3 regions of the Variovorax sp. 01N425 genome follow, and region 2 is predicted to be linked to each of the others. Evidence: predicted binding sites of a transcription regulator. Region 2 holds the regulator's gene; each other region holds the start of a gene.
The links. Region 2 encodes LexA, which represses DNA repair genes until DNA is damaged. Its sites were predicted from a motif close to ACTGTATNNNNATACAGT; they were not measured.
Positions count from the first base shown of each region.

Region 1: a site for LexA is predicted at 4,101-4,118, ahead of imuA (translesion DNA synthesis-associated protein ImuA). Genes of this name have one in related genera too.
Region 3: a site for LexA is predicted at 1,646-1,663, ahead of AC1DSC_RS02245 (PA0069 family radical SAM protein). Genes of this name have one in related genera too.

Region 1 covers NZ_JBFTRJ010000029.1:8,818-15,914, forward strand. The annotation lists gene AC1DSC_RS31290 (HNH endonuclease) at 1-344, opposite strand, end outside; gene AC1DSC_RS31295 (AAA family ATPase) at 341-2,812, opposite strand; gene AC1DSC_RS31300 (SOS response-associated peptidase family protein) at 3,039-3,962, opposite strand; gene imuA (translesion DNA synthesis-associated protein ImuA) at 4,132-4,974, shown strand; gene AC1DSC_RS31310 (Y-family DNA polymerase) at 4,916-6,274, shown strand; gene AC1DSC_RS31315 (error-prone DNA polymerase) at 6,285-7,097, shown strand, end outside.
Region 2 covers NZ_JBFTRJ010000020.1:110,580-117,676, reverse strand. The annotation lists gene AC1DSC_RS28670 (MotA/TolQ/ExbB proton channel family protein) at 1-315, shown strand, start outside; gene AC1DSC_RS28665 (ExbD/TolR family protein) at 386-814, shown strand; gene lpxK (tetraacyldisaccharide 4'-kinase) at 839-1,855, shown strand; gene AC1DSC_RS28655 (Trm112 family protein) at 1,836-2,018, shown strand; gene kdsB (3-deoxy-manno-octulosonate cytidylyltransferase) at 2,015-2,788, shown strand; gene adk (adenylate kinase) at 2,925-3,581, shown strand; gene AC1DSC_RS28640 (asparaginase) at 3,609-4,598, opposite strand; gene lexA (transcriptional repressor LexA) at 4,672-5,355, shown strand; gene AC1DSC_RS28630 (hypothetical protein) at 5,484-5,852, shown strand; gene AC1DSC_RS28625 (D-2-hydroxyacid dehydrogenase family protein) at 5,944-6,951, shown strand; gene AC1DSC_RS28620 (MFS transporter) at 6,956-7,097, shown strand, end outside.
Region 3 covers NZ_JBFTRJ010000001.1:459,923-467,019, forward strand. The annotation lists gene AC1DSC_RS02230 (SAM-dependent methyltransferase) at 1-463, opposite strand, end outside; gene AC1DSC_RS02235 (thiol-disulfide oxidoreductase DCC family protein) at 478-903, opposite strand; gene AC1DSC_RS02240 (GbsR/MarR family transcriptional regulator) at 961-1,566, opposite strand; gene AC1DSC_RS02245 (PA0069 family radical SAM protein) at 1,685-2,779, shown strand; gene gnd (decarboxylating NADP(+)-dependent phosphogluconate dehydrogenase) at 3,020-4,444, opposite strand; gene AC1DSC_RS02255 (AraC-like ligand-binding domain-containing protein) at 4,564-5,538, shown strand; gene AC1DSC_RS02260 (alpha/beta fold hydrolase) at 5,662-6,390, shown strand; gene AC1DSC_RS02265 (3'-5' exonuclease) at 6,387-6,998, opposite strand; gene AC1DSC_RS02270 (TfoX/Sxy family protein) at 6,995-7,097, opposite strand, start outside.

The DNA.
Region 1 (7,097 bases), on a different contig from region 2:
TGCCGCCGCGGTAAGACGTGCTCGATGGGCTTGGCGTACGCCGTGCTAACCAACCATCGGCGGCAATAGCAGCATCGTCCACCCTGCAACTCCAACAGCCTGCGCCTGAAGGCAGACTTGATGGCGGCGCCCTTGACGGTCCCCAGCCCCGTGACGTCCATCAACGAATCCAGCATCGGCCAAACGTCGACAAACGGACGTAGGCGCGCCTGAGTCCATAGGCTCCGAAGCAGTTCCTGCGTTCGCGGGACATGCTTCTTGGTTCCGTGCGCCCGACCGAGGTACAGCTTGATTTCCACGCGCATCTCAGCCCGCGAAGGATGCGTTCCTTTGAACCAGCTCATTCGGCGATTTTTCGATGGATTCCAGCCAGCTCATCGAGGGCTGCTCGAGTGCGAGCGACGAGTTCAAGGTCGTCCCGCGCATGCGACAGCTGTGCCGAGTCCGCCTGCCGAATAATTCGGTCCATCAACTCCAGCTCTTCGTGCAACGACTCTGCGGTGGGAAGGTCCGTTTCATGTATTGGCGACTTGGCGTTTACACGTTGGATGGCCGCCGACACCATCAAAGCGCATCGCTCATGCACCTGCCGATTGTTGGCCGTGTAGGTCCGGAATCCATCGAACAAGGCAGTCTCGACCGATCGACGCTGACGAACACTGAGTTCCGTCAGCGCATGCCGGCGGGCGACGAAGCACTGGTCGTCACGATGCGTCGCGCTGGCGACGATGACGGGCGAGTGCGTTGCCACGACGATCGAGCAACCCAGTCCGGAGCCGACGATTTCCAACATTGCCGGGATGGCGCGCTGCCAGCTCACGTGAAGACTCAACTCGGGCTCGTCGACCAGGACCACGGTGTCGTGGCCAGCGTAGGCAGTGAGCTTGAGCGCAAGGGTCAGCAGCTGCTGCTCACCCGAGCTCAACTCGCCAAAAGTCGTGATCGAACTTTGCGATTCCTGCCGCATGAGACCAAGCGCGTACTTGCTGGGAGCCGCGCTCTGAAGGATGCGCGCGTTCTCATCAGTGCTTTCCGTAAGCTGCTGCAGGTCTGAGTAGCGTGAGCGGTCGTCATCGAACGAGCTCTTCAGATCGAGTGGCACCAAGTAACGACGCTCACCGAAGCCGAGGTGCCTTACGACTGCATTGAAGACCTCGAGCCGTTGGGCACTCACGTGGATCTCGCGAATCATGCGAATGACGTCCGCCGAAGTGCGGTCCAGCGCGATGCCGCGTTCCGAAGTGCGGGCTCCGACATAGATGAAGGATTGCCCGTCGTTCTTGGGCCGCTGAAATGGGAATCTATCGGTCAATCCGAACGAGATGCCCACGACGCGCTGGCCTTGCTGCACCAGACGTTCTGCCAGATCACCGAGCAAAACGCTCTTGCCCTCGCCGTTGTTGCCGATGACGTAAATGCGTGTGCCAATGTCATGTCCTTGCCGCAGTGCCCGTAGCACGGGCTCGCAGTTGAGCAGTGGCATGAACGTCTTGCGCTTCTTCTCCGTCTCCGCGCCTCCGAGATAGACGGACGCGGCGAGCTTGTAGGCGTTCTTGGCGAGTTCTCCGGTACGAACGCGCCGACAGACACCTTCAACATCCCGGTACCCGTCCTTGAAGTAGGCCTCCAGCGTCGCCTCGAGGTCCTCGGAGCCGGATCGGCGCTGTTTTGCGAATCTTGGAGAAGGCCACCCGTCTGGCTCGCCAAGCGACACGATGGCAGCCACGAACGCCATGAGTGGGCCGATCTCGCGAAGTTCACCTCTGCCGGCGAGACTCTTCGCATCCACCATAAGCACATGGTCGCTGGGCTTTTCTTCTCCGAGGAGCCAAGCCGAAACCTGCTTGCTCGATCCATCGCGGCGATCCTGGGGCAAGTCAATCACCGCCAGCAGCCGACCGCTGCGAACGAGGTGTCCTCGGAGGGCGCCCCGCCACCCCATGGCCGATCGATCGGCACCAGGAACAACGATCAGTCCCACGTTGAAATCGGATCTGTTCTGCAGCAGTTGGTCCAGCGCCTCTAGCGAGGTTTGGTGGTCAGCCCATCTTGGTGAATGTGGTCGCTGTCTGGTGGCAACTCGGCGTGGATGATCAACCAACAGAAAGCGATGAGCAACGAAAGAGGCAAGATCATCCTCACGGGGCGGGCGGTCCTCCGCATCAATGCCGTGCAGGTCGAGTCGAAGACCGATAAAGAAGCTCAGACGGTCCATTGCCGCAATGCGCGCGCTCGTCTCCACATTGAGGACAGCGTGCCGCAATACCGCGAATTCGCCTGTCGTTGCAAAGTACTCCGAGACGCGTTCGATCCGTGGGGAGAGGTGCGCAGCCAAAGCGGCCGCCGTATCGCCACTGCGGTACCCGGTCGCCGTCAGGCGGCTGACGACTCGATGAAACACCTCATCGAAGCAGCTCAGCAGAAATTCGCGCCGGGAGCCCCAGGCCCCTTGGAAGTGATTGAGCAGCCTGACGATGCCGCCGAATGCTTCGATGGATCCGACCTCGCGGGGAACGTCAGCTTGGCCGGAACTCCGGAAGACGCTGGCCAGTGCATCGCAAGCGCCAAACCATGTTTGCTGAAACTGATGCTCATCCTGGGGTGGATTTGCCGTACTGAGGACCTCAAACGCTTTCCGCACTTGGTCGGTCACCTCGCCGGTCAAAAACCCGGGCGAATGCGCCGCGCAGGTGAGCCCGAGTACCATCAGCGCGAACTGCTCGAACCCCCCTTCCCGCAGCCCGGAGGGGACGCGCAGCAGGCGAAGTGCCTCCCAGAACTTGGCCGTCTGCACGGCCCGCTCATCAATCATTCTTTCTTCCTTGGAAGACTGCCAGCTTCGGCTGGGGCTATGGGGCCAGCATTACACCATCAAGCCATCGCGTACCGTTCGAATCAGAACGGGACTTTGCGAATATTTCCCTAGGTTCGATGTGATCTCCAGTTGGCCGCTTCCAGCGGCGGCCGTCGTTCAGCCACTGGCTGACGAACAGCACCCTGTCTCGAGCTCCCATCGAGAAAGCAGTTGTACGCGCGCTCTATGCCGCCAGCTTGTTCTCGTAATACGGCCGCTCGCGATCATCAAGGATCGCGTACGCGGCGTGGAGGTTCGCGCGATCCGGCTTCAGCCAAGCATCGACGTTCTCCGCCTTGATCGGGATGATGCAACGGTCGTGCCCGGCGGCGGCAATCTCCTCCGGCGGTTCATCGGTGATCGCTGCGAACGAGAGCAGGTCCGGCTCGCCCGGTCCTAACCACTGCGACCAGAGGCATGCGACCAGCATGTCCTGCTGGGGCCGCGGCCGGAATTCAAGCACCACATCTTCGCCGTCTCGTTTGACGTGTTCATAGAAGGCATTGACGACCATGATCCCGTGCGACAAGCCGAACAGGTCCTTCCAGAACCCCTCTAGGTTGTCGCGCCTGGCGTTGTAGGTGCCCGGGTAAAGCGAATCGAACTTCGCCAGCTTGCCGGCGGGCCGGCATTGGTAGCGCATCGGCTTGACCAGCCGCTGGCCGTCCTCCCAGATCATCACCGGCGCGTACCCCCCCGGAAAGATCCGTGCGTCTCGCGGTTCGAGCTCGACACGGTTCAGGTCCGCCAGTTTGCCGAGATCCCATTCGATCTTCGCCGTGGCGATCCGCACATCCTCCGCGGCCTTCTTCGTTTCCTTGACCTGGAGCTTGCGTTCGGCGTCGGCGAGGCGCTTGCGCTGCTTGAAGAAATCCTGCTCGAGCGCCATGGCCTGTTCGGCATTGAACGCGTCGATCAGGCCCTTGATCTCCCGCTCCTCGTCGGACTCCGGGTTCATGAACGCCGCGTCGACGGCCTTCGGAATCTTGATCCTGAGGTTGCCCTGGCGCTCGTAGTACAGCTTGGCGAACGCGCGCAGCGACAAGACGCCGCCGAACAGGCGGAAGAACCGCTTGTAGTCCGCGCGGATCTGGGCTGAGTAGCACATGCGTCCCATTGTGGCGGCGGTCCCGGCTTCGCCGGACGGGGATTTTCCTTGGGAGTGCAGGCGGGCCGGATTTCACAAAGTGGCATGGGCGGGGCAAATTTGTAAACCTTCTTGCTCACTCGCCTATGCCGGACGGATACTGTTCATCCATACAGCATCTGGAGTCCTTGTGGCCATCCCCCTGTCATGGGCCGATGGCGATGAAGCGCCGTCGGCCCGCGAAAGTTCACCGCCGTCGGAGCGGCCATGGCGCCCGGCCGTCGTGCTGCCGCACGCGGTCGAATCGGCCGTCTGGCGCGGCGATGCGCTCGGCACGCCGGTCACTTCGGCCGTGAGCACAGGGTTCGAACGCCTGGATGCCGAACTGCCGGGCGGCGGCTGGCCCTGCCAGTCGCTGACCGAGGTGCTGCAGGTCCAGCCCTCGGTCCTCGAATGGCGGCTGCTCGCGCCCGCCATGCGCACGCTGGTCGCACAGGGCCGGCAGATCGTGGTGATCGGCCCGCCGAGGGCTCCGCACCTGCCGGGGCTGCACCACCTCGGCCTCGACGAGCGCCACCTGGTCTGGATCGCCGCCGACAAGCCGGTCGAGCGCCTGTGGGCGACCGAGCAGCTCATCAAGGCCAATGCCGCCGGCATGCTCGTGAGCTGGCTGCCGCAGGCCCGCCAGGAGCAGATCCGGCGCCTGCAGGTCTGCGCCCAGGGCTGCGACGGACCCGTCATCCTGTGCCGGCCGGCCGCCGCCGAGCACGAGGCCTCGGCCGCCCCGCTGCGGCTGCAGGCGCGCTTCGGCCTCGACTGGGAGCTGCGCATCCACCTGCTCAAGCGCAAGGGGCCGCCGCACGAGGGGGAACTGACGCTTCCCTCGGTGCCCGGGGGCTTGGAGGCCATCCTCACGCCGCGTCTTCGCCACCCGAGCCGCCTGATCGCGGCGCGTCAATCCCGTGAGCTTTCCCATGCTGTGGGCAGCCCTTCTTCCCGACAGCCTGCCGGCCGACCCGCAGCCGCGCACTGAGGCACTCGACGGCCTCGCAACGTGGTGCCTGCAATTCACGCCCCGCGTCGCGGTCCTCGAAGCGCTTCTGCCGTGCCCGGCGGTCGTGATGGAAGTCGAACAGAGCGTGCGCCTGTTCGGCGGCAAGCGCCGCCTGGTCGAGCGCGTGCGCGAGGAATGCCCCGACCTCGGAGTCCGGCAGCTGAGCTGGGCGCCGACCAGCCTCGCCGCGCTCGCGGTGGCCCGGGCCGGTCTCTCGAACGGTTTCGCGAAGCCGCTCACCCAATTGCTCGATGCGCTGCCGATCGAAACCCTGACGCAGGTCGCGGCTCACCAGGCGACGCTCGCCCGCCTGGGTTGCCGCACGCTGGGCGAAGTGCGGGCCTTGCCGCGCGGCGGCCTGAGCCGCCGCTTCGATGCCCAACTGCTGGCGGCCCTCGACCAGGCCTACGGGCTGCGGCCGGAGACCGAGACCTACCCCTGGGCACAGCTGTCGGAGACCTTCCGCGCCAGGCTCGAGCTGATGGCGCGGGTCGAGCACGCGCCGGCCATGCTGTTCGGGGCGCGCCGCCTGATGCTGCAGATGGCGGGCTGGCTCATGGCGCGGCGGTCCGGCGTGACCGCGTTCACGCTGCGCTGGTGCCATGACGCGATGCGCGCCAGGACCGCCGGTGACGGCGGCGAACTCACCGTCCGCACCGCCCAGGCCACGCGCGACACCGAACACCTGATGCGGCTGCTGGCCGAGCACCTGGGCAAGGTCGAGCTGCTCGCGCCCGTGGGCGACCTGGAGCTGCTGGCGACCGAAGTGCAGTCGCTGGAGGAGAAGAGCCGCTCGATGCTGCCGGAGGCACGGCAATCGGGCGAGAGCCTGGCGCTGGTGCTCGAGCGCATCGCAGCGCGGTTCGGGCCCGACCGCGTGCTGCGCCCGGTCCTCCTCGAAGACCACCGGCTGGAGTGGATGTGCCGCTGGCGTCCGGCGCCCGAACCGGCGCCGCGCACGACCTCCCGCACGGTCGACGTGCCGCAGCCGACCTTCATCCTGCCGAAGCCGCTGCGTCTCGCAACCCAGCACAACCGGCCGATCTACCAGGGCGTGCTGCAGCTGCTCGCCGGGCCGCACCGCGTCGAGGGCGGATGGTGGGACCGCACGCTGGAGGGCGACGGGAGGAATCGGAGTGACGGTGCGCAAGAGACCACGCGCCAGGCGAGCCGCGATTACTGGGTGGCCGTGAGCGAGCACGCCGGCGTGCTGTGGATCTTCCAGATGCGTCTCGCGCAGGACGAGACCGCCTGGTTCCTGCACGGCACCTTCGCCTGAGAGGCCTCCCGTGGACCTGCCCGAGTACGCCGAGCTGCGGTGCGTGAGCAACTTCAGCTTCCTGCGCGGCGCGAGCCAGCCGGACGAGCTGGTCGAGCGCGCGAAGCAGCTGGGCTATACCGCGCTGGCCCTCACCGACGAGTGCAGCCTGGCCGGGGTCGTGCGCGCGCACGTGGCGGCGAAGGACCAGGGCCTGAAGCTGCTGATCGGCAGCCAGTTCCTCGTCGAGGCCGATGAACAGGTCGACGCCGAAGCCGCGCCCTTCACGCTCACCGTGCTGGCCTGCCATCTCGAGGGCTACGGCAATCTTTCGGCGTTCATCACCAAGCTGCGCCGCAACTCGGAGAAAGGGACCTACAAGCTGCCGCTCGCGCAGATCCGCGGCGCCGAACTCGCCGGCTGCGTGGTGCTCGCCTCCCCCCGGCGCATGGCCACGCCGGCGCAGGTGGGCTGGCTCGGGACCTGGTTGCTGCGCGAGTTCCTCGGGCGCTGCTGGTTCGCCGTGGAGAAGCTGCGCCTGCTCGACGACGAGATGTGGCTGCATCGCCTGGGCGAGATCAGCGCGGCGACGGAGATTCCGCTCGTGGCCGCGGGCGACGTGCATTTCCACGTGCGCTCGCGCAAGCCGCTGCAGGACGTGATGACGGCGACGCGCCTGGGCAAGCCGCTGACGGACTGCGGCCTCGAACTGCAGCCCAACGCGGAGCGGCATCTGCGCACCCGGCTGCGGCTCGCGCAGACCTATGCGCCCGAGCTGCTCGCGGAGACGCTCAAGGTGGCGGCGCGCTGCAGCTTCAGTCTCGACGAACTGCGCTACCAGTAT
Region 2 (7,097 bases):
CTGGAACGCTACCTGCCGGCGCTGGCCACCATTGCATCGGCGGCACCGCTGCTCGGCCTGTTGGGCACGGTCATCGGCATGATCGAGATCTTCGGCTCGCAGTCGCCCGGCAGCGGCGCGGTGGGCTCCGGGAACCCCGCGCAGTTGGCGCACGGCATTTCGATTGCGCTGTACAACACGGCTTTCGGCCTGATCGTGGCCATTCCGACGCTGATCTTCTGGCGCTATTTCCGCAGCCGGGTCGACGAATACCTGCTGAACCTCGAACTGTCGGGCGAGCGCTTCGCGCGCCATTTGAACGCATTGCGCAAATGATGGGCTTCGCATCGCTTGCAACTGCCTGCGCCACGCCGCCTCGCGGAGGCTTGCCATGAGCCGCGGCCGCATGCAGTTTCGCCACGGTGCGCGCGACGAGCCGGAGATCAACCTGATCCCGTTCATCGACGTGCTGCTGGTCATCCTGATCTTCCTGATGCTGTCGACCACCTACAGCAAGTTCACCGAAATGCAGCTTCGGCTGCCGACGGCGGACGTGGATTCGCAGCGCGACTATCCCAAGGAGGTGATCGTGGCGGTCTCCGCCGACGGCCGCTACTCGATCAACAAGAAGCCGGTGGCCGACCGCAACGTGGACACCGTGGCCGCCGCACTGGGCGCGGCCGCCACGGGCGGCAAGGACAGCGTGGTCATCATCAGCGCCGACGCCAGCAGCCCGCACCAGGCTGTGATCACGGTGATGGAAGCCGCTCGCCGCGTGGGACTGGTGCAGATCACGTTCGCAGCCCAGTCTTCGGCGCAGCAAGCAGGGCACTGAGTGCCGTCGCAGGGCCGCAGCACCATCGGCACGACCGGCCCGATCGCTGTGCCGGCCTCGCGGCTGCAGCGCGCCTGGCTGCATCGCGGCGCGCTGGCTTGCCTGCTGTGGCCCCTGTCGCTGCTCTACGCGGCGCTTTTCGGGCTGCGGCGCTGGCTCTACCGGATGGGATGGCGCACGACCGAACGCGTCCCGGTGCCGGTGATCGTGGTTGGCAACGTGGTTGCCGGCGGCGCGGGCAAGACGCCGGTCGTGATGGCGGTCGTGCGGCACCTGCAGGCCCGCGGGCTACAGGTTGGCGTGGTGTCGCGCGGCTACGGCCGCCGCACCGGCGACTGCCGCGAAGTGCTCGCCGAGAGCAACGCCCATGATGTCGGCGATGAACCGCTGCTGATTCGCCGCGCCACCGGCGTACCGGTGTTCGTGGCGCGGCGCCGCATCGAGGCCGCGCGCGCCCTGCTCGCCCGGCACCCGGCCACGCAGGTCATCGTGAGCGACGACGGGCTGCAGCACCTGGCGCTGGCGCGCGACATCGAGATCTGCGTGTTCGACGACCGCGGCGTGGGCAACGGCTGGCGGCTGCCCGCGGGTCCGCTGCGCGAGCGCTGGCCGCGCCCGTGCGACCTGGTGCTCCACAGCGGGGAACGTCCCGCCTTCAAGGGCGGCTACACCGCCACCCGTTCGCTCGCGCGCGACGCCGTGGCGAGCGACGGCAGACGCACGCCACTCGACGCTCTCGCCGGCGAACCGCTGATCGCGCTGGCGGCCATTGCGCGGCCCGAAGCGTTCTTCGGCATGCTGCGGGCACGCGGGCTGACGCTTGCCGAGACGATCGCCCTGCCGGACCACTACGATTTCGAAGGCTGGCAGCGCCCCGCCGGCACCGGGCAGCGCCTCGTCTGCACCGAAAAAGATGCCGTCAAGCTGTGGCCCAGGGCCCCCGACGCGCTGGCGGTGCCGCTGGACTTCGCACCCTCGCCGGAATTCTTCGCGGCGCTCGACGCAAAGCTATCATCGCTCGATGGATACCAAGCTGCTTGAACTGCTCGTCTGCCCCGTCACCAAGGGCCCGCTGACCTGGAACCCGGAGAAGCAGGAGCTCTGCTCGCGCAGCGCACGCCTGGCCTATCCGGTGCGCGACGGCATCCCCGTGCTGCTCGAGAACGAGGCCCGCACCCTGTCCGACGAAGAGCTGGGGCTGTGAGCTTCACCGTCCTGGTGCCGGCCCGGCTGGCTTCGACGCGGCTGCCCAACAAGCCGCTGGCCGACATTGCCGGCCTGCCCATGGTGGTGCGCGTGGCCCGGCGTGCCAGCCAATCCGGCGCCGCGCGCGTGGTGGTGGCGGGCGACGACGCGGCCATCGTCGAGGCCTGCGCAAGGCATGGCGTGGAAGCCATCCTGACCCGCCAGGACCACCCGAGCGGCTCCGACCGCCTGGCCGAAGCCTGCGAGCAACTGGGGCTGGACGGCAGCGACATCATCGTCAATGTCCAGGGCGACGAGCCGCTGATCGACCCTGCGCTCATCGACGCCGTGGCCTCCGCGCTGGCCGCCCACCCGGAAGCCGCCATGAGCACCGCGGCCCACGAGATCGACTCGCTCGACGACTTCCTGAACCCGAACGTGGTGAAGGCGGTGCTCGATGCGCAGGGCAATGCGCTGTACTTCAGCCGCGCGCCCATTCCGTGGTGGCGCGACGGTTCCGCCAACGGTGCGCCGCCTTCCGTGCTGCCCGCACCGGCGCCGCTGCGGCACATCGGCATCTATGGCTACCGCGCCGGCTTCGTGCGCAGCTTTCCTTCGCTGGCACCCGCACCCGTCGAGGCCACCGAAGCGCTCGAACAACTGCGCGCGCTGTGGCACGGGCATCGCATCGCGGTGCACGTCAGCCATGTCGCGCCGGGGCCTGGCGTCGATACTCCCGCAGACCTCGAGCGCGTGCGCGCGGTCTTCGCCGCCGATCCGGCGCGCTGAAAAAGTGCGCTGCTGCGAGGGCGGCAGCGGAAATTCTTCACGCTGTCGCATGCTATCCTCGACGCAATTCCGCCTTGCCCCGCTCCCGGGCTGACGCTGGGCGCGACACAAGATCGAAGAACCCTCCGAGGACACCATGAGACTAATTTTGCTGGGCGCGCCCGGGGCGGGCAAAGGCACGCAAGCAGCCTTCATCTGCCAGAAATACGGCATTCCTCAGATTTCGACCGGCGACATGCTGCGCGCCGCCGTCAAGGCCGGCACCCCGCTCGGGCAGCAGGCCAAGGCCGTCATGGAGTCCGGCGGGCTCGTGAGCGACGACCTGATCATCAACCTTGTGAAGGAACGCATCGCGCAGCCCGATTGCGCCGGCGGTTTCCTGTTCGACGGCTTCCCGCGCACCATTCCGCAGGCCGACGCCATGAAGGCGGCCGGCGTCAAGCTCGACTACGTGCTCGAAATCGACGTGCCGTTCAGCGACATCATCGAACGCATGAGCGGCCGCCGCTCGCATCCTGCGTCGGGCCGTACCTACCACGTCAAGTTCAATCCGCCCAAGGTCGAAGGCAAGGACGACATCACGGGCGAAGACCTGATCCAGCGCAAGGACGACGAGGAAGAAACCGTGCGCAAGCGGCTCGAGGTCTACAGCCAGCAGACGCGTCCGCTGGTCGACTACTACTCGGCCTGGGCCAAGGCCGATCCGGCCTCGGCGCCGAAGTACCGCGCCATCCAGGGCGTGGGCAGCGTCGAAGAGATCAAGCAGCGCGCACTCGCGGCCCTCAGCAGCTGAATCTCGTCGGCTGCGCGCGGCCGCCGTTCAGGCGGCCACCGTTTCCATCAGTTCCAGCATCAGCGCGATGCGCGCCTTGACGGGCGTGAGCGCACCGGCGTCCCGCAGCGGATCGCCGGACTTCGGCAGGATGCGTCCGTTTGCGCAGCGGGTGGCACGCAGCACCGCCACGCCGGCATCCTGAGCCCGCAGCGCCGCAGCCTCCAGCGCATGGTGCACCGTGCCATTGCCGGTCGCGGCCACGACCAGCCCGCGAACCGGCTCGGCAACGCCCGATGCCCGCTCCTGCAGCAGCAGGTCGACGAGCGCGCCGCTTGCACCCGCATGGCTGGTGACGATCTCGACCCGGGGCCAGCGCACCGCCGCGCCTGCCTTTGGCTCAGGAATTTTCGGGACCGCGCCCATCGGCTGCGGCCAGTCGCGCAGGCGCCGCACTGCCCCCTCTTCCACATAGCCGACCGGCCCGGCATCGCCCGATGAAAACGCGTCGGGGCGGTAGGTGTGCACCTTCTGCACATCGAGCGCGCCGTGGATGGCACCCGCGCAGACCACCGTCACGCCGTGCGCCGCCGGCGTGGCCGCCACGGCGATGGCATCGCGCAGGTTCTGCGGACCGTCGGGCGAAAGCGAACTGGCCGGGCGCATGGCGCAGGTCAGCACCACGGGCTTGCCGGCCGCAAGCACCGCCTGGAGGAAGAAAGCCGTTTCCTCGATGGTGTCGGTGCCGTGCGTGATCACCACGCCCGCCACGTCGGCCTCGGCCAGCCAGGAGGCGCAGCGCCTGGCGAGCTGCAGCCAGACGTCGAAAGCCATGTCCTTGCTGTCGAGCTGCGCCACCTGCTCCGCCACGAGCGCCAGCCCTGCGGGCGCATCGATGCCGCCGAGCAGGTCCGCCACACCCACTTCTCCGGCGGTGTAGCCTATGTTGTCGGCACCGCTCGCGGCCCGGCCTGCGATGGTGCCGCCGGTGCCCAGGACCACGATGCGCCGCAGGCCGGAGGAAAGGGAATTAACCATGGGTTGCCAACTTTTAAAAACTGGTTAAAAATACAGGTACTGGATATTCAGCCAGTGCCGCAAGGAACCACATATGCAGTTCGCCGTGAAGCTTACCGCCCGCCAGCAGCAGATCCTGGACTTGATCCAGAGCGCCATCGCCCGTACCGGCGCGCCGCCTACGCGGGCCGAAATCGCCAATGAGCTGGGTTTCAAGTCGGCCAATGCCGCCGAGGAGCACCTGCAGGCCCTGGCCCGCAAGGGCGTGATCGAACTCGTGAGCGGCACTTCGCGCGGCATCCGGCTCAAGGGCGACGCGCTGCGTTCGCTCAACGAGTCGCGCCACCGCGAAGGCGGCCAGTTCTCCCTCTCGCTGCCCGGCATGTCGCAGCTCGCGCTGCCCCTCATCGGCCGTGTGGCGGCGGGCTCGCCAATCCTCGCGCAAGAGCACGTCGACCAGACCTACTACGTCGAGAACACGCTGTTCCAGCGCCAGCCCGACTACCTGCTCAAGGTGCGCGGCATGTCCATGCGCGATGCCGGCATCATGGACGGCGACCTGCTCGCGGTCCAGGCCACCAAGGAGGCGCGCAACGGCCAGATCGTGGTGGCACGCCTGGGCGACGAGGTCACGGTCAAGCGCCTCAAGCGCAACAAGCAGGTCATCGAGCTGCACGCTGAAAACCCCGACTACCCGACCATCGTGGTCCAGCCCGGCGAGCCCTTCGAGATCGAAGGCCTGGCGGTGGGCCTCATCCGCAACACCATGCTGATGTAGGCCGCGCGGCCTGCACCCCATCCGGCCGCAACAGGTGGCGGGCGTATGGCGCTTTGTCGCCATCACCCTGTTGCGTCCATTCAAAGAAATCCTGCCTGTGTTCAACCTCAGACTTTTTTGGAGTTCACATGGGAATCGCCCTCCTCGCCATCGCTGATTTGTGGATGCCGCTGCAATCGCTTGCAAGCCGGCTGCTGCCAGCGCGCCGCCCGGCCCGTCGCGACGCCGCCGGCACATCCGCCGGGTTGCGCTACGTCGCGGTCCGGCCGGCCTGCACGGCCCGCGCGCAGGCGGCAGCGCCCAGCGCAGCGCCGGCGCCCGTGCGGCCGCTGCGCGTCATCCGGGTGGTCGACGGCCGCCAAGGCGACAAACGCAGCACCAACCGCATGGTGATCTCGGGCCGCATGGCCGATGTCTGCGCCGAGCTCGACCGGCTGGCGGCACTCGAGGCGATGGAAGCCATCAGCCCCTCGCCCCGCTCCACCCAGCTGCACTGAACCCGTGCACCCCCGGTGACCGCTACCCGGGGTGGGTATCCAAACGTTCACACGCGCGCCATGCCAATGCTGCGAGGCACAATGGCACGCCATGAACATTGTGATCCTCGACGATTACCAGGACGCCGTGCGCAAGCTGCGCTGCGCCGCCAAGCTGGACGCGTATGCAGCCAAGGTCTACACCAACACGGTCAAGGGCATCGGGCAGCTCTCGGTGCGGCTGAAGGATGCCGACGTGATCGTGCTGATCCGCGAGCGCACCCACATCTCTCGCCAGCTGATCGAAAAGCTCCCCAAGCTCAAGCTCATTTCGCAGACCGGGCGCGTGGGCGGCCATATCGATGTCACGGCCTGCACGGAGCGCGGCGTGGCGGTGGCCGAGGGCACCGGCTCGCCGCAGGCGCCTGCCGAGCTGACCTGGGCACTGATCATGGCGGCCATGCGCCGCCTGCCGCAGTACATCAGCAACCTCAAGCACGGGGCCTGGCAGCAATCGGGGCTCAAGTCGGCCTCCATGCCGCCCAATTTCGGGCTGGGCTCGGTGCTCAAGGGCAAGACGCTCTGCATCTGGGGCTACGGCCGCATCGGCCAGCTGGTGGCGCGCTACGGACAGGCCTTCGGCATGCAGGTGGTGATCTGGGGGCGCGAGGCAAGCTGTGCCAAGGCACGCTCCGACGGCTTCCAGGTGGCGCAGAACCGCCACGAGTTCTTCGCCGCGGCCGACGTGCTGTCGGTGCATCTGCGGCTCAACGAGGAAACCACCGGTCTGGTCAAGCTCGAGGATCTTTCGCGCATGAAGCCGACCGCGCTCTTCGTCAACACCTCGCGCGCCGAACTGGTCGAGGCCGATGCGCTGCTTGCTGCGCTCAACCGCGGCCGGCCCGGACTGGCGGCGGTCGACGTGTTCGAGAGCGAGCCGCCGCTGCAGGGCCATGCGCTGCTGCGGCTGGAGAACTGCATCTGCACGCCGCACATCGGCTATGTCGAGCAGGACAGCTACGAAAGCTATTTCGGCCAGGCTTTCGACAATGTCGTGAGCTTCATCAAGGGCAACCCCACCAACATCGTGAACCCCGGCGCGCTGCAGGTTCGCCGGTGAATCCATGAGCCGCCGGGCCGCGCCCCGGGGCGCACTGTGGGCCTTGCTGGCCGGCAATTTCGTGATCGGCACGGGCGTGATGGTGGTGCCCGGCACGCTCAATGAAATCAGCGCGTCGCTGTCTGTCTCTGTGGCGACTGCGGGCC
Region 3 (7,097 bases), on a different contig from region 2:
AGTCGGCCTCGATGTGCGCCACGCGGTCGGCCACGCCGGCGCCGGCATCGAGCCGCAGCGCGATGCGGTTCTGCACCGCCACGTTGGTGACCGTGACGGCAAAGAGCGACGGGTCGTCGCCCACCAGCGTGCGCGCGGTGGCCCCGGCGCCGCAGCCAAGGTCGACCACGCAGCGGCGCTCTGCGCTTTGGTGCGCTGGCCGGGGCTGGTCGAGCTTGAGCGCGCGGCCGACGGCGCGGTTCATTTCCACCAGCATGCCTTCGCGCCGCAGCGGATTCAGCCCGAGCCGCCAGAAGCCGAAGTGCATGTTGTAGCTGGGACTCCATGCGCGGTAGTCGTCGGCCACCTCGGTGAAATAGTCCTGCGTGTCGGCCTTGGTGATGGAGGCTTCGGGTGCCGCGGATGCCGGAGGCGCAGTGCGGGTGGCCGCAGGACGGAAATCGGGCTGGAAGACCTTGGTCACGAGAGCTCCTTTTTTCAGATCCGGCAATTGCCGCCGGCGCAGGTGCGGGATGAGCGCGCGGCCTTGCCCGCGAGCAGGGTCACCAGCCAGCGCGGCAGCCGGTAGCGGTTGCGCGCGAGCACCGCATAGGCGCGGTCGGCCAGCGGCGCGATGAGCGGCAGGTCGAGCAGCAGGCTGCCGCTTGGCAGCCCGACGGCATCGCGACAGGCGCGGATGGCGGGAACGCCCACGAACAGCTGCCCTGCGGCGTCGACGGCGTGAATGGCAGTCATGAGCGCCTCGCGCGGGGCGGGGCCGGTATTGAAACCGGCGGGTGAGCAGTCGACGAGGTTCAGGCGGGCCGAGGCATCGCGCGCCTTCATTGCGTTCATTTCTGCCGTGCAAAGGACGCAGGTGGCATCGAAGTAGACGGTCAGCGGGTAGGTGGCGATGGTGCGCATGAGTTTGTTTTCGTTGTTTCTGTCAAAACAGAAATGATGAGGCAAAAAAAGAGCGGCTCAGATCATCGGCAGGCTGGCGTGGTGGGCATCGGGGTCGTCGCCATCCTTCTTGGGAGCCGCGGGCGTGGCCGCCGGCGCCGCATCGCCGCGAACGAATTTCTGCACGCTGGCCCCGAGCGTCAGCACCTTGTCGAGCGTGCCGGGCGAGAGCCGCAGCATCTCGTCGGCCCAGGTGGCGAGCTTGCTCATGAGGTCCATGGTGGAGCGGATGCGGTCCTGCGCATCGGCGGGCTCCTTCTGGAAGTCGGGGCTGGAGACGATCTCGCGCAGCACGCGGATGGTCGGGTCGAACTCGCGCTCCTTGCGCTCGCGCACCACGGTGCGGAACAGTTCCCAGACGTCGACGCTGGTTTCGAAATAGTCGCGCCGGTCGCCCAGGATGTGCGTCACGCGCACGAGGTTCCAGGCCTGCAGTTCCTTCAGGCTGTTGCTCACGTTGGAGCGGGCCACGCCCAGCGTGTCGGAGAGCTCTTCTGCATGCATGGGCTTGCCGTGCGCGAACAGCAGCGCGTGGATCTGAGAGACCGTGCGGTTGACGCCCCACATGGAGCCCATTTCTCCCCAGTGGAGAACGAACTTGCGTTGGATGTCGGTGAGTTCCATGCCTCGGAGTCTAGGATTTTAGAAATTTCTGTCAATAGAGAAACTAAAAATCAGCTTGCCTGCGGAAAAGCTTTGGAATACTGTGTAAACATACAGTATTCGAGAGAAAGGACCTGCCATGCCGGCCGCCCGGATTCCCATCCATGCCATCAAGGGCCGCGGCGCGGCCACGCACCTGGCGCACCGCTTTTCGCGCGACGAGCGCAATGCCTTCGACGACGGCTGGGGCACGCTCGAAGAAGGCGCGGCCGAAGCCGAAGAACTGCCGCGGCTTGCCACCGAAGTGCGCTTCGAGGACGTGAAGTCGGTGCTCAACGAAAACGACTCGCCCGATATTTCGTTCGACCGCTCGCTCAACCCGTACCGCGGCTGCGAGCACGGCTGCATCTACTGCTTTGCGCGGCCCACGCACAGCTACCTCAACCTCTCGCCGGGGCTCGACTTCGAGACCAGGCTCATCGCCAAGCGCAACATCGTCGAGGTGCTGCGTGCCGAACTCGGCCGCAGGAGCTACCGGCCCAGCCACATCGCGATCGGCACCGCCACCGATTGCTACCAGCCCATCGAACGCGAACTGCGGCTCACCCGTTCGGTGATCGAGCTGCTGAAGGAAACGCGGCATCCGTTTGCGCTGGTCACGAAATCGAGCGCGGTGGAGCGCGACCTCGACCTGATCGCGCCCATGGCCGCCGAGCACCTGGCCGCGGTGTACATCACCGTGACCACGCTCGACGGCGAGCTGGCCCGCAAGCTGGAGCCGCGCGCCGCCGCGCCGCACCGGCGGCTGCGCACCATACGCACCCTGGCCGAGGCGGGCGTGCCGGTGGGTGTGAGCGTGGCGCCGCAGATTCCCTTCGTCAACGAAGACATGGAACAGGTGCTCGAAGCCGCCTGGGCCGCCGGTGCGCGCAACGCCTTCTACACGGTGATCCGGCTGCCCTGGGAGGTGGCGCCGCTCTTCAAGCAATGGCTCGAGCTGCACTACCCGCAGCGCGCGGACCGCATCATGGCGCGCATCCACGAGATGCGCGGCGGCAAGGACTACGACGCCGACTTCGCCACGCGCATGAAGGGCTCCGGCCTCTGGGCCGACCTGATCCGCCAGCGCTTCGAGAAGGCGGCGAACCGCATCGGCTTCAACCGCGAGCGCATTGCGCTCGACCTCGGCGCGTTCCGGCCGCCTGGCGCGGCGGGGCAGGGCAGCCTGTTCTAGGATGGGCCGCGGCGGTGGCGCCTGTCCCGACGGAAGGTGGATTCAAGTCCCGCCGATGCGCGGAGAAATATCCCCGCGGTTTCACCAGGAAGGGTATGTATGAACGGGCCGTCGCTGGTCGTGATGGGTGTTTCGGGCTGCAGCAAATCGAGCCTCGGCGCCGCGCTGCGCGACCGAGCCGCTGGTGGCACCGGTCGGGCAAGTGAAGGCCTGGTTGCCGGCGGTCTGATTTGCAGGGGGTCAGCCGATGACTTCCGGCCAGTTGGTGTGGAAGAACTCGCCGGCCGGCTTGTCCACGCGCTCGTAGGTGTGGGCCCCGAAGAAGTCCCGCTGCGCCTGCAGCAGGTTCGCGGGCAGCCGCTCGGTGCGGTAGCTGTCGTAGTAGGCGAGCGAGGCACTGAACGCCGGCACCGGAATGCCGTTGCCCACCGCCAGCGCCACCACCTCGCGCCAGTTCTGCTGCGTGCGGTTGAGCAGGTCCTTGAAGAAGGGGTCGAGCATCAGGTTGCCCAGTGACGGGTCGGCGCGGTAGGCGTCGGTGATGCGGTTCAGGAAGCGCGCGCGGATGATGCAGCCGCCGCGCCAGATGGCCGCGATGCCGCCGAGGTCGAGCTTCCACGCCTTCTTCTCGCCCATGGTCTGGATCAGGTCGAAGCCCTGCGTGTAGCTGACCACCTTCGACGCATAGAGCGCATCGTGCACCTTGGCCACCAGCGCCTTCTTGCCGAGCGAGAGTTCGACCTTCGGCCCCTGCAGCAGCTTGCTGGCCGCCACGCGCGCTGTCTTCTGCGACGACAGCACGCGCGCCTCCACGGCGGCGTTGATGGTGCTGATGACCACCGCGTTCTCGGCCGCGTTGACCAGCGTCCACTGCCCCGTGCCCTTCTGGCCGGCCTTGTCGAGAATGAGTTCGACGATCGGCTGGCCGGTTTCCGGGTCCTTCTGCTCGAGCGCCTTGGCGGTGATCTGGATCAGGTAGCTCTGCAGCTCGCCCTCGTTCCATTCGTTGAAGACCGCGGCCATCTCGTCGGTGCTGAAGCCGGCCGCCTTGAACAGGCTGTAGGCCTCGCAGATCAGCTGCATGTCGCCGTACTCGATGCCGTTGTGCACCATCTTCACGTAATGGCCCGCGCCGCCGGGGCCGATGTGGATCACGCAGGGCTCGCCGTCGACCTTGGCCGCGATGCTCTCGAAGATCGGTTTCATCACTTCCCAGGTGGAAAGCGGGCCGCCCGGCATGATCGACGGACCCTTGCGCGCGCCTTCCTCGCCGCCCGAGACGCCGGCGCCGATGAAGCGCAGGCCCTTGGTGGCAAGGTACGCATCGCGGCGCTCGGTGTCGGTGTAGAGGCTGTTGCCGCCGTCGATCACGATGTCGTCCTTGTCGAGCAGCGGGATCAGCTGCTCGATGACCTGGTCGACCGGTGCGCCGGCCTTCACCATGATCTGGATCTTGCGCGGCCGTGCCAGGCTCTGCACGAACTCTTCCAGCGTCTTCGCGCCGACCAGCTTCTTGCCGGGGTTGGCGGCCACGAAGGCCTCGGTGGTGGCTTCGGTGCGGTTGTACACGCTGACCTGGAAGCCGCGGCTTTCCACGTTCAGCACCAGGTTCTGGCCCATCACGGCCAGGCCGATCAATCCGAAATCGCTCTTGTTGTTGCTCATGGCCCTTCTTTCGTCTGCGGTGGATGTGACGGGCATTGTGCCGGGGGCGCCGGGGCGCTGCCGTGGGAGGGCGTCTATACCCGCTTGGCAAGCGCGCGCGGCTTGGGTATGTTGGCGCGATGAACGCAAATGCCTCGCCCGCGGTCCACACCTGGTCCACCGACGCCGTGCCGCCGGCGCAGCGGCTGGACTACTGGATCGGCGCGGTGTGCGAAGGCTTTCTCGAAATGGACGTGACCAGCTCCCTGGCCGGCAGCTTTGGCGCCACGCTCGAATCCGCACCGCTGGGCGCCATCGGCGTGAACCGGGTCCGCGGCAGCGCGCAGGACGTGTACCGCAGGCGCCGGGCCATTGCCCAGAGCCGCAGCAACTACTACTACCTGCTGTGCAAGACCGATTCGCCCTGGGTCGCCGTGCAGGACGGCCGCTCGGCGCGCATGCTGCCGGGCGATCTGGTGCTGGTCGATTCGCGGCGCTGCTATGAACTTCGCCTGCTCCAGTCCGCCGATACGCTGTCGCTCGAACTGCCGACCGCGTGGGTCGAGTCGTGGCTCCCCGATGCCGGCGGGCAGGTGGCGCGGCGCATCGACGGGCAGTCCGGCTGGGGCCGTGTGCTGAGCGGCTTTGCCCAGCAGCTTTCTCCGCAGGGCGCTTTGAAGCCGCCGCTGCCCGCGGCCTTGCTGACCGATCACCTTGGCGGGTTGCTCGCACTTGCCGCCGGCACGGCATGCGATGCGGGCGGGTCGGCCGCGCCCAGCGAAAGCGCCCGTGCCGCGCTGCGCCGCCGCGTGCTCGACGCCACGCGCGAACGCCATGCCGAGCCGGGCCTGACGGCTGCCGGCGTGGCGCGCGGACTGGGCATCTCGGAGCGCAGCCTGCACCGCTGCCTGTGCGAAGGGTCGACCACCTTCGCCGCCGCGCTGACCGGCTTTCGCATGCAGGTGGCGCGGCGGATGCTCGGCGATGCGCGCTTCGATCGCCTGAGCATTGCGGAAATCGGCTTGCGCGTCGGGCTCGCCGATGCGTCCCACTTCGTTCGCCAATTCAGCCGGCATCTCGGCATGACGCCGGGTGCCTGGCGGCGCCAGCGCTGAGGCAAAAGCAAGGCAGCGCAGGCGCAAATCGGCCATGGGCCTGGCAGCCAGCGGCCATTCGCGCCGCCCCGTGTTTCCTAAAGTCGTCCCAATTCAACGACGACGATAAAGAAGGAGACACCCATGTCCGACACCTATGTCCTGATCCACGGCGCCTGGCACACCGGCGCCGAGATGGAGGCCGTGGCCGCCGGCCTGCGCGAGCCCGGCCACCACGTGCATTGCCCCACGCTCGCGGGAAACCGCCCCGGCGACGACCGCTCGCGCACCAGCCTCGTCGATGCGATCGACTCGGCCGTTCGCTTCATCGAGGAGCACGACCTGGTGGACGTTCGCCTGGTGGGCCACAGCTACGGCGGCATGGTGATCTCGGGCGTGGCGGACCGCATCGCGCAGCGGCTGCGGCGCCTGGTCTACGTCAACGCCTTCGTGCCGCTCGATGGTGAATCGCTCAACGACATGGTGCCCCCGCACTACGTCGCGATGTTCGACGCCGTGGCCGCGGCCAATGGCAATGCGGTGAGCCTGCCGTTCGAGATCTGGCGCGAAGCCTTCATCAACGACGCAGACCTGCCGCTCGCGCAGGCCAGCTACGAGCGGCTGAACCCGCATCCCTACCGCACCTTCACCGACAAGATCCGGCTGCGCGAGCCGCTGGCGGCGCTGCAGATCGGCAAGTCGTACCTCAACTGCCTGCAGGACACGGCCATGCCGCACGGCTTGCCGTGGCATCCGCGCCTGTCGGAGCGGCTCGGCTTGTTCAGGCTGGTGGAGTGCCCCGGCAGCCACGAGATGTTCTTCTCGAACCCGAAGCGCCTGGCGCAGGCGATCCTGGAGGCGGGGCGGGACTAGGGCTTGCCGAACAGCGCATCGAACACGCGGATCGATGCATAGGCGTCGTTGGCCGCGTAGCGCATCTGCGCTTCGGTCAGCTGCCTGTTGGCCCAGTTCGAGGTGGCCGCCTTGCGCGACTTGACGAAGCGCTGGTTGAAGACCAGCGCCACGGCCGCCTTCACGCCGACCGACTTGCGGTAGCCGCGGTGGCGGAACTCGCTGTCGATGTCGAACACCGCCTTCGGCTCGATGTTGAGGCGGTTGCGTATCAGCGTGAGATCGGTCGAAAGGCCGAAGCCGACCTTGCGCAGTTCGGTGGAAGCAATCAGCGTTGCGACCACCGGATTGCATTCGGTGCGGTGCAGCTGGAACAGCCAGGCCATTTCGCGCGTGGCGAACTGCACCACGTGCGGGCCGCCCGAGACCTCGTTCTTCGCGAAGGTGGGCTTGGATTCGGTGTCGAAGCCGGCCACGCCGGCGGCCAGCAATTCGGCGGCGGCATGTTCGGCGTCCTGCAGCGTGGAGACGACCACGATGTCTTTCAGGCCCAGGCCCTCGAAGGGTTCGAGCAGCGCGATCTGCTCGCGTTCGGGGAGGGGCGGCAATGCGGGAGGGTTGTCGCTCACGAGGAGGCTGCTTTCTTTTTCTTCTTCACCGGGGCTTTCCTGGCGGTTTTCTTCTTCGGCGGCTGGCCCGAACGCAGGGCTGCCTCGTAGGCACGGCGG